Regions from separate parts of the Halomonas sp. AOP7-B1-5 genome, predicted to be linked through region 3. Evidence: predicted binding sites of a transcription regulator. Region 3 holds the regulator's gene; each other region holds the start of a gene.

The links. The regulator PhoB, encoded in region 3, activates phosphate uptake and scavenging genes when phosphate is short. The targets are predictions, from matches to a motif close to TGTCATANNNNTGTCANA.
Region 1: ACT3XD_RS16285 (PA3496 family putative envelope integrity protein) is a predicted target of PhoB. The motif match lies at 872-889, and genes of this name have one in related genera.
Region 2: ACT3XD_RS03065 (bifunctional metallophosphatase/5'-nucleotidase) is a predicted target of PhoB. The motif match lies at 1,322-1,339, and genes of this name have one in related genera.

What each region holds. Positions count from the first base shown of each region.
Region 1 is NZ_JBQTDC010000040.1:16,911-19,183, reverse strand. Features, by position in the region: gene hexR (transcriptional regulator HexR) at 1-713, opposite strand, end outside; gene ACT3XD_RS16285 (PA3496 family putative envelope integrity protein) at 987-1,205, shown strand; gene ACT3XD_RS16280 (sodium-dependent transporter) at 1,276-2,273, opposite strand, start outside.
Region 2 is NZ_JBQTDC010000003.1:158,108-160,380, reverse strand. Features, by position in the region: gene ACT3XD_RS03065 (bifunctional metallophosphatase/5'-nucleotidase) at 1-1,267, opposite strand, end outside; gene ACT3XD_RS03060 (SDR family oxidoreductase) at 1,441-2,121, opposite strand.
Region 3 is NZ_JBQTDC010000006.1:780-3,052, reverse strand. Features, by position in the region: gene ubiA (4-hydroxybenzoate octaprenyltransferase) at 1-516, shown strand, start outside; gene phoB (phosphate regulon transcriptional regulator PhoB) at 625-1,314, shown strand; gene phoR (phosphate regulon sensor histidine kinase PhoR) at 1,317-2,273, shown strand, end outside.

The sequences.
Region 1 (2,273 bases), on a different contig from region 3:
GGCGTGTAGATTTCAGTATCTTCATGAACGTCGATATACAGCGGCAGGCTAACTTCTTCCGCCAAGGGCGAACCGCTAGGGCACAGCCCAATCACTGTGGCACCCGCTTCGCGGGCCAGACGCACGCTGGCCACCAGCGCTTTGGTGCGGCCCGTCTGTGAAATGGCCACCACCACATCGCCCTCTTTAAGGGTTACGGCCGACATATTCTGCATATGCGGATCAGCGTAGGCGGAAGTGGATATCTGCAAACGGAAAAATTTGTGCTGGGCATCAAAAGCGACTGCGCCTGAGGCGCCAAAGCCGTAAAACTCGACCCGATTGGCCATGGCCAGCGCATTCACCGCGCGGCCCAAGGCGTCGTTATCCAGCCGGTCACGTACAGAAAGTAGCGTGCCAACGGTGGAGTCGAAAATGCTGTGAGAAAATTCAGCGACGGAGTCGCTATCGTTCATCGAGAACTGAGCAAACTGGCTGCCAGAGGCCAGCATTTGCGCTAACTGCAGCTTAAAATCCTGAAAGCCGTTACAGCCCAGGGCGCGGCAGAAGCGCACCACGGTGGGTTCGCTGACGCCGGCTTCCGTTGCGAGGTCTACAATCCGCATATGGATGACCTCATCAGGATTACGCAGCACAAACCGCGCTACCTTTTGTTCGGAGCGACGAAAGTGCTCCATGCGGCGTCTCATCTCATCGAACAGGGCGCGACTCACATTTAGCTCCTCGGTTATCCAGTGCGCTGGTCTCACTACATGCGCTTTGCTGTATTAAACAGCATTTTCGACAGTATGCCTGAGTGACGGCATAAATGGGCAATGAAACGCCGACTTAGCCGTGCGTTTAAATGGCGTTAAGCAAATTCGTCAACTTTCGTCATCATTTTGTCAAGTAAGGTATAGTAATAAGTGAAGTGCCGCACTGCATCATTTAACAGTCGTCACGGATGCAGGTGGACGAAGGCATATTCACCTGGAGGCACGTCGATTATGAGAAACGTCGAACGAATCACCTCGGTTAAGAGCGAACTGCTGGATATTTTCATGAGCATGGAAGTAGATGAACATGCTCAGCGTCAACGAAGTGCCGCTCAACGCAACTTACGAGCTCGTCGAGGGATTGAGCTACATCGGGAATTTCAGAAACTGTATCGGGATATCGCCCCCCTGCCGGAAGAAGATGAGCGGCAAGAAGGCGAATTGCACTAGCTGGATAGATCGTTAGCTATTGACTAGCGTGCTGCCCCACCGTTTGGCGGGGCACGCCATGTTGGTTTACTTAAATGAGACCCGTCAGGAAGACGACGATCACGCCGAGTGGCGCCACGTATTTGGCGAGTAGATTCCACAGCGTGAAATCGTAGATATCCAAACGCAGCTCCTTGCGCGCTTCTTCTTTATCCAGGCAGATCGAGAAGAAGATGATCGCGCCCAGACCCGTCAACGGCAGCAAGATTTTGCTGGTGAAGGTGTCGAGGAAGTCGAAGATATTGAGGCCGAAGAGCAGTACATCGGACCATACGTTAAACGACAGCAGCGCCGCCACGCCCAATACCCACACCGCAATACCGCTTACCAACGTTGATCCTGTACGGCTTAAGGGCGTGCGCTCTTCCAGCGTTTCAACCACCGGCTCAAGCAGCGAAATAGCCGATGTCAGCGCGGCAAATGTCAGCAGCAGGAAGAACATCAAGCCTAAAATCGTGCCGCCCGACATATTGCCGAAGGCAAGGGGGAGCGTTACGAAAATCAGCCCTGGACCTTCACTGGCGCTTAAGCCATTGGCGAATACGATCGGGAAGATCGCCAGACCCGCGAGCAGGGCGATAGCCGTATCCAGGATAATAACGGTACGGGCAGTGCTGATCAGGTTGACGTCTTCACCAAGGTAAGAGCCATACGCCATCATGATGCCCATACCCAGCGAGAGCGTGAAGAAAGCCTGGCCCATCGCTGCAAGTACAACTCCGCCATCTAGCGCGTCCCAGTCAGGGCTGAACATAAAGCTCAGCGCTTCACCGAAGTAGCCGCTCGCCACGCCGTAGCCGACCAGAATTAACAACAGCACCACCAGCGCAGGCATCAGAATACGTGACGCCGCTTCAAGCCCCTTAGTCACGCCGCGTGCTACGATACCGACGACCAGCACCATGAACGCGCTATGCCAGAGCAGTAGCGTTGTAGGACTGCCCAACAAATTAGTAAAGATAGCGCCAACCGCGTCGGCGTCCTGGCCGTTAAACGTGCCAATCACCGAGCTTAGCGTATAGTTCAGCG
Region 2 (2,273 bases), on a different contig from region 3:
CCGTCACGCTCACCAGCGCCAAGCGATTGCCAAACGGCTGCACGGCAACCAGCTCACCCACACTCACATCACCCTGGGCGATGGGCTCACGAATACCGCCACTATTTTGAATGGCCAGCACGGTCTCCGGGTTCACTCGGCGGGCGGCAGCAAGCTGACCATCGGCGATCAGATTGCCAAGCGCCGTTTCATTGGCGCGCACGCTTTGTTCATCGCCATTGCCGTGGCGCGGGTTGGGAAGCTGCGTATTCAGGTGGGCGCCCACTTGGGTATCGCGCACTGCTTCAATTCGTGCGGTGTAAGGCTCAAGCATCTCAAGCGCTTGGGCATCGGGCTCGAAATCATCGGTGGTCAGCAGTTCGCCACTAGCATCCTGCACCACGCCTTCGCCATCAAAGGTGACCTGCATGACACCCAGGTACTTGCCGTACTCGTTCGCCTGGCCAATAACGGTGGGCGCTTTAGGCTCGCCCAAATCGTTTTCATCCACCGTAATGGGCGACTCCAAGCGCGTATGGCTGTGCCCACCGATGATCACGTCCACCCCTTCCACATGCTGGGCAAGCAACAGGTCGTTGCCCAGGCTCGGGTCGCTGTCAAAGCCCAGATGAGTAAGCGCGACGATCTTGTTAACGCCTTGGGCTTCAAACGCTTCCACCATCGCCTCGGCCGCCGCTCGGTAATCGCCAAGGGTGACGTTACCGGGGCTGGAGACGGTCTCGCTGCCTTGCGTGCTTAGTCCGAAAATACCGATTCGCTCGCCACCTTGCTCTACCACAATGCCGTCGTATAGGTGGCCAGGCTTAAGCTTATGTTCGGGCTCGGCGCTGATCGAATCACCGAGTAGATCGGCAAACTCGGGTGAGGTAGAGAAGTCGAGGTTCGCGCCTAGAATGGGGAAATCAGCGGCGGTGAATAAAGCCGCCAATGCTTGATGGCCCTCTTCCGGGTCGCCCAGGTCGAACTCATGGTTACCCGGCACGAATGCGTCATAGCCCATCAGGTTCATGAACTCGACGGCGTCCTGACCTTGGTATTCGGTGAAATAGAGCGTACCCGAAAAGATATCTCCCGCGTCCAGCAACAGGCCGTCACCGAAGCGCTCACGAGCTTCAGCCAGGGCGGTGATCAGTTGAGGGTAGCTGTCGGTACGCCCGTGCAGGTCGTTGGTGTGAAAAATGGTCAGCGTATAGGGCGCGGCATACGCCGTGGCGCTAAACAGCCCAGTCGCTATCCCTAGCGCAATACCGTGAGAAATAAAACGCATCAGCATGGTTCCTTTTATAAAGTGTTGTAGCAGAACGATAGCGTGCCCTAGACGCCTGACAAATGGATGACGGCGTTATCGCACACCACTGTAGCGCACTCATCTTACTTAGCGGTATGCGATGGCAAAATAGCCTACTTCCGCCTGTTGATAGAAAAACGTCTTACTCAACACTACCACGGCAGTAATTCCCCATTGCGGTGCCAAAAGCTGCCGCTATTTTCCTGCGTCAGCGTTTTGATACAGGCAGCAATGCCTGTGGCGGCTTCCTGAGGGCTGATCATCCCGCCGAAGTTAACCATGCGTGTTTTTACATAGCCTGGGTGTATTTGCGCCACGGCAATACCGCGTGGCTTAAGGTCCATAGCCAGGGATTTTCCAAACGCGTTTAGCGCCGCCTTGGATGCGCGGTAACCGTAGCGCCCACCGGAGTCGTTATCGGCAATCGATCCCATACGGCTGGTGATGTTGGCAATCTTACTGCCGTCCTGCATCAACGGTAGCAACGCTTCACATACCCGTAGGGGCGCATAGGCATTGATTTCCATCTGCTCACGGATGCTGTCGAAATCCAGCTGGTCTAACGATTCATCGCGCAAGAGGCCGGCGTTGTTGATCAATAAATCCAACCGTTGGCCATCAAGCGCCCGTGCCAAACGCTCAACATCCTCTGGCTTGGTGACATCGATGCCTTCAATAACGCGGTCAGCCACGCGCTCAAGCTCGTCTGATGATTGGCGGCAAACGCCGATCACCTGCCAATCTTCATCTCTGTAGTGGGCTGCCAGTGCCAGCCCGACGCCTCGGTTGGCGCCGGTAATCAGTACGGTGGGTGGTTGCAGTGTGTCTTCCACGTTGTGTTCTCCAAGCGCTGTTGGGGTAAATGCTGTTGGGATAAATGCTGTAGAGAAAAATAAAAGCCGCTGTCTATAAACGTAGCGTGCTGGCTTTGAAAGAGAAGCGCAAAACCCGTGCTTAACTTAGGTTTAAAACCAGAAACTGAGCT
Region 3 (2,273 bases):
TCGCTGGGCGGGGTCGTACTGGCGTTTATTTATCCGTTTATGAAGCGCTACACCCACTTTCCTCAGGTGGTGCTCGGGGCGGCTTTTTCCTGGGCGATCCCCATGGCGTTTGGCGCCGTATTAGGGCATGTACCGCTAGATGCCTGGCTACTTTTTTTTGCCAACGTGCTGTGGACGGTGGCCTACGATACTCAGTACGCCATGGTTGATCGTGATGATGATTTGAAAATCGGCATTAAATCAACGGCAGTGCTTTTTGGTGACGCAGATCGTCTGATCATTGGCTTGTTGCAGATCGCCACGCTCGCGCTTTTGGCCTGGGTCGGCGTGCGCGTCGGGTTAGGCGGCTTTTTCTGGCTGGGGCTTGCCGGTATGGCGGCGACATTTATCCATCAGCAGCGCCTGATTCGTCATCGTGAGCGTGACCCGTGCTTCCAGGCATTTTTGAATAACCACTGGGCGGGGCTACTCATTTTTGCAGGCATTGCGCTTAGCGAATGGCCGGTTGTGGGCTAAGCCTGCTCAGCGCGATTAATGCTTGTCATATAAGTGTCATCAAGTCATGGTGTTATTGTCACTGAGATGTCATTGAATTTCCTTCTTTGAACACCGTGAGGCCCTGGGATGACCGCCAAGACCGTTTTGATTGTCGATGATGAAGCGTCTATCCGCGAGATGATCGCCGTAGCGCTGGAAATGGCGGACTATCGCGTGCTTGAAGCGGATAACGCCCAGGATGCCCACGCGCTGGTGGTAGACCATCAGCCCGACTTGCTACTGCTTGATTGGATGATGCCGGGCACCAGCGGTATTGAGCTGGCAAGACGCCTAAAGCGTGAAGAAGCGACGGCTGAACTGCCCATTATTATGCTCACCGCCAAAGGCGAAGAGGATAATAAGATTCAGGGGCTTGAGTCGGGGGCGGATGATTACATTACCAAACCTTTTTCACCGCGCGAGCTGGTCGCACGCCTGAAAGCCGTACTGCGTCGCGCCACGCCACGCGGCGTGGAAGACCCGATCGAAATCAATGGCCTGCTGCTGGATCCGGTTAGCCACCGCGTAAGCGCTCACGGTAAGGCGCTTGAAATGGGACCTACCGAATACCGCCTGCTGCAGTTCTTTATGACCCACCAGGAGCGGGCTTACACACGCAGCCAACTGCTCGATCAGGTGTGGGGCGGCAATGTCTACGTTGAGGAGCGCACCGTGGATGTCCATATACGGCGCTTGCGTAAAGCATTGGGCGAAGTGCATCAGAACCTGATCCAGACGGTACGGGGTACCGGTTATCGCTTCTCTGCCCGGGTGTAATTGTGCGCCTGTGGAGCCGTGAGCTGTGGCGCATTGCCTGGTTAGCGACCATTGGGGTTTGCCTGGGATGGCTATTGGGTTCGGCAGGGCTGGGGTTGTCGGCCGGATTGGCCGTCTGCTTGTTCTACCATCTACGTCAGCTACGCGTGCTTTTTCAGTGGCTCACCCTCAATCCGCATAATGAACCGCCCGCGGCCAGTGGCATGTGGGGGGATCTGCTTGATCGTCTTTATCGCTATCAAAAAAGCCAGCGTATCACCCAGGGACGATTACGGGCGACGCTGGCACGCATTCAGGAATCCTCTGAGGCTATGCGCGACAGCGTAGTCATGCTTGACCGGCACGGTGATCTTGAGTGGTGGAACAGCGCCGCAACGAAGATGCTGGGCCTGCAGACAGCGCATGATCGTGGTCAGCACATCACCAATCTACTGCGCGACCCAGACTTTATCAGCTACTTCAATGCACGCAATTATAGCGAGCCGTTAACTCTGACCTCGCCGATTGATGAGCGTAGCGTCCTGCAATACCAGATTACCCTCTACGGTGACGATGAGCGCTTGGTGATGGCGCGGGATATCACCCGTTTACATCGCCTTGAGCAAATGCGCCGCGATTTCGTCGCCAATGTTTCCCACGAACTGCGTACTCCGTTGACCGTTCTTCTGGGCTATCTGGAAACCTATGGCGATCTGGCCGACCAGCTTCCGCCCCGCTTAGGCCGGGGTATTGAGAAGATGCAGGAGCAGACCCAGCGTATGCAAAATCTGGTGAATGATCTGCTGCTGCTGTCGCGTTTGGAGATTGATCAGGGTGGCGAAGATCATCAGCCGCTATCTATTGAGCGCCTTCTGAATAGTGTTTGTCAGGATGCACTCGCTCTATCGCACCACCAGCATAGCGTGCGTGTCGAGATTGAAAACGATGCGGGGTTGGTGGGGAGTGAGCAGGAAATTCGC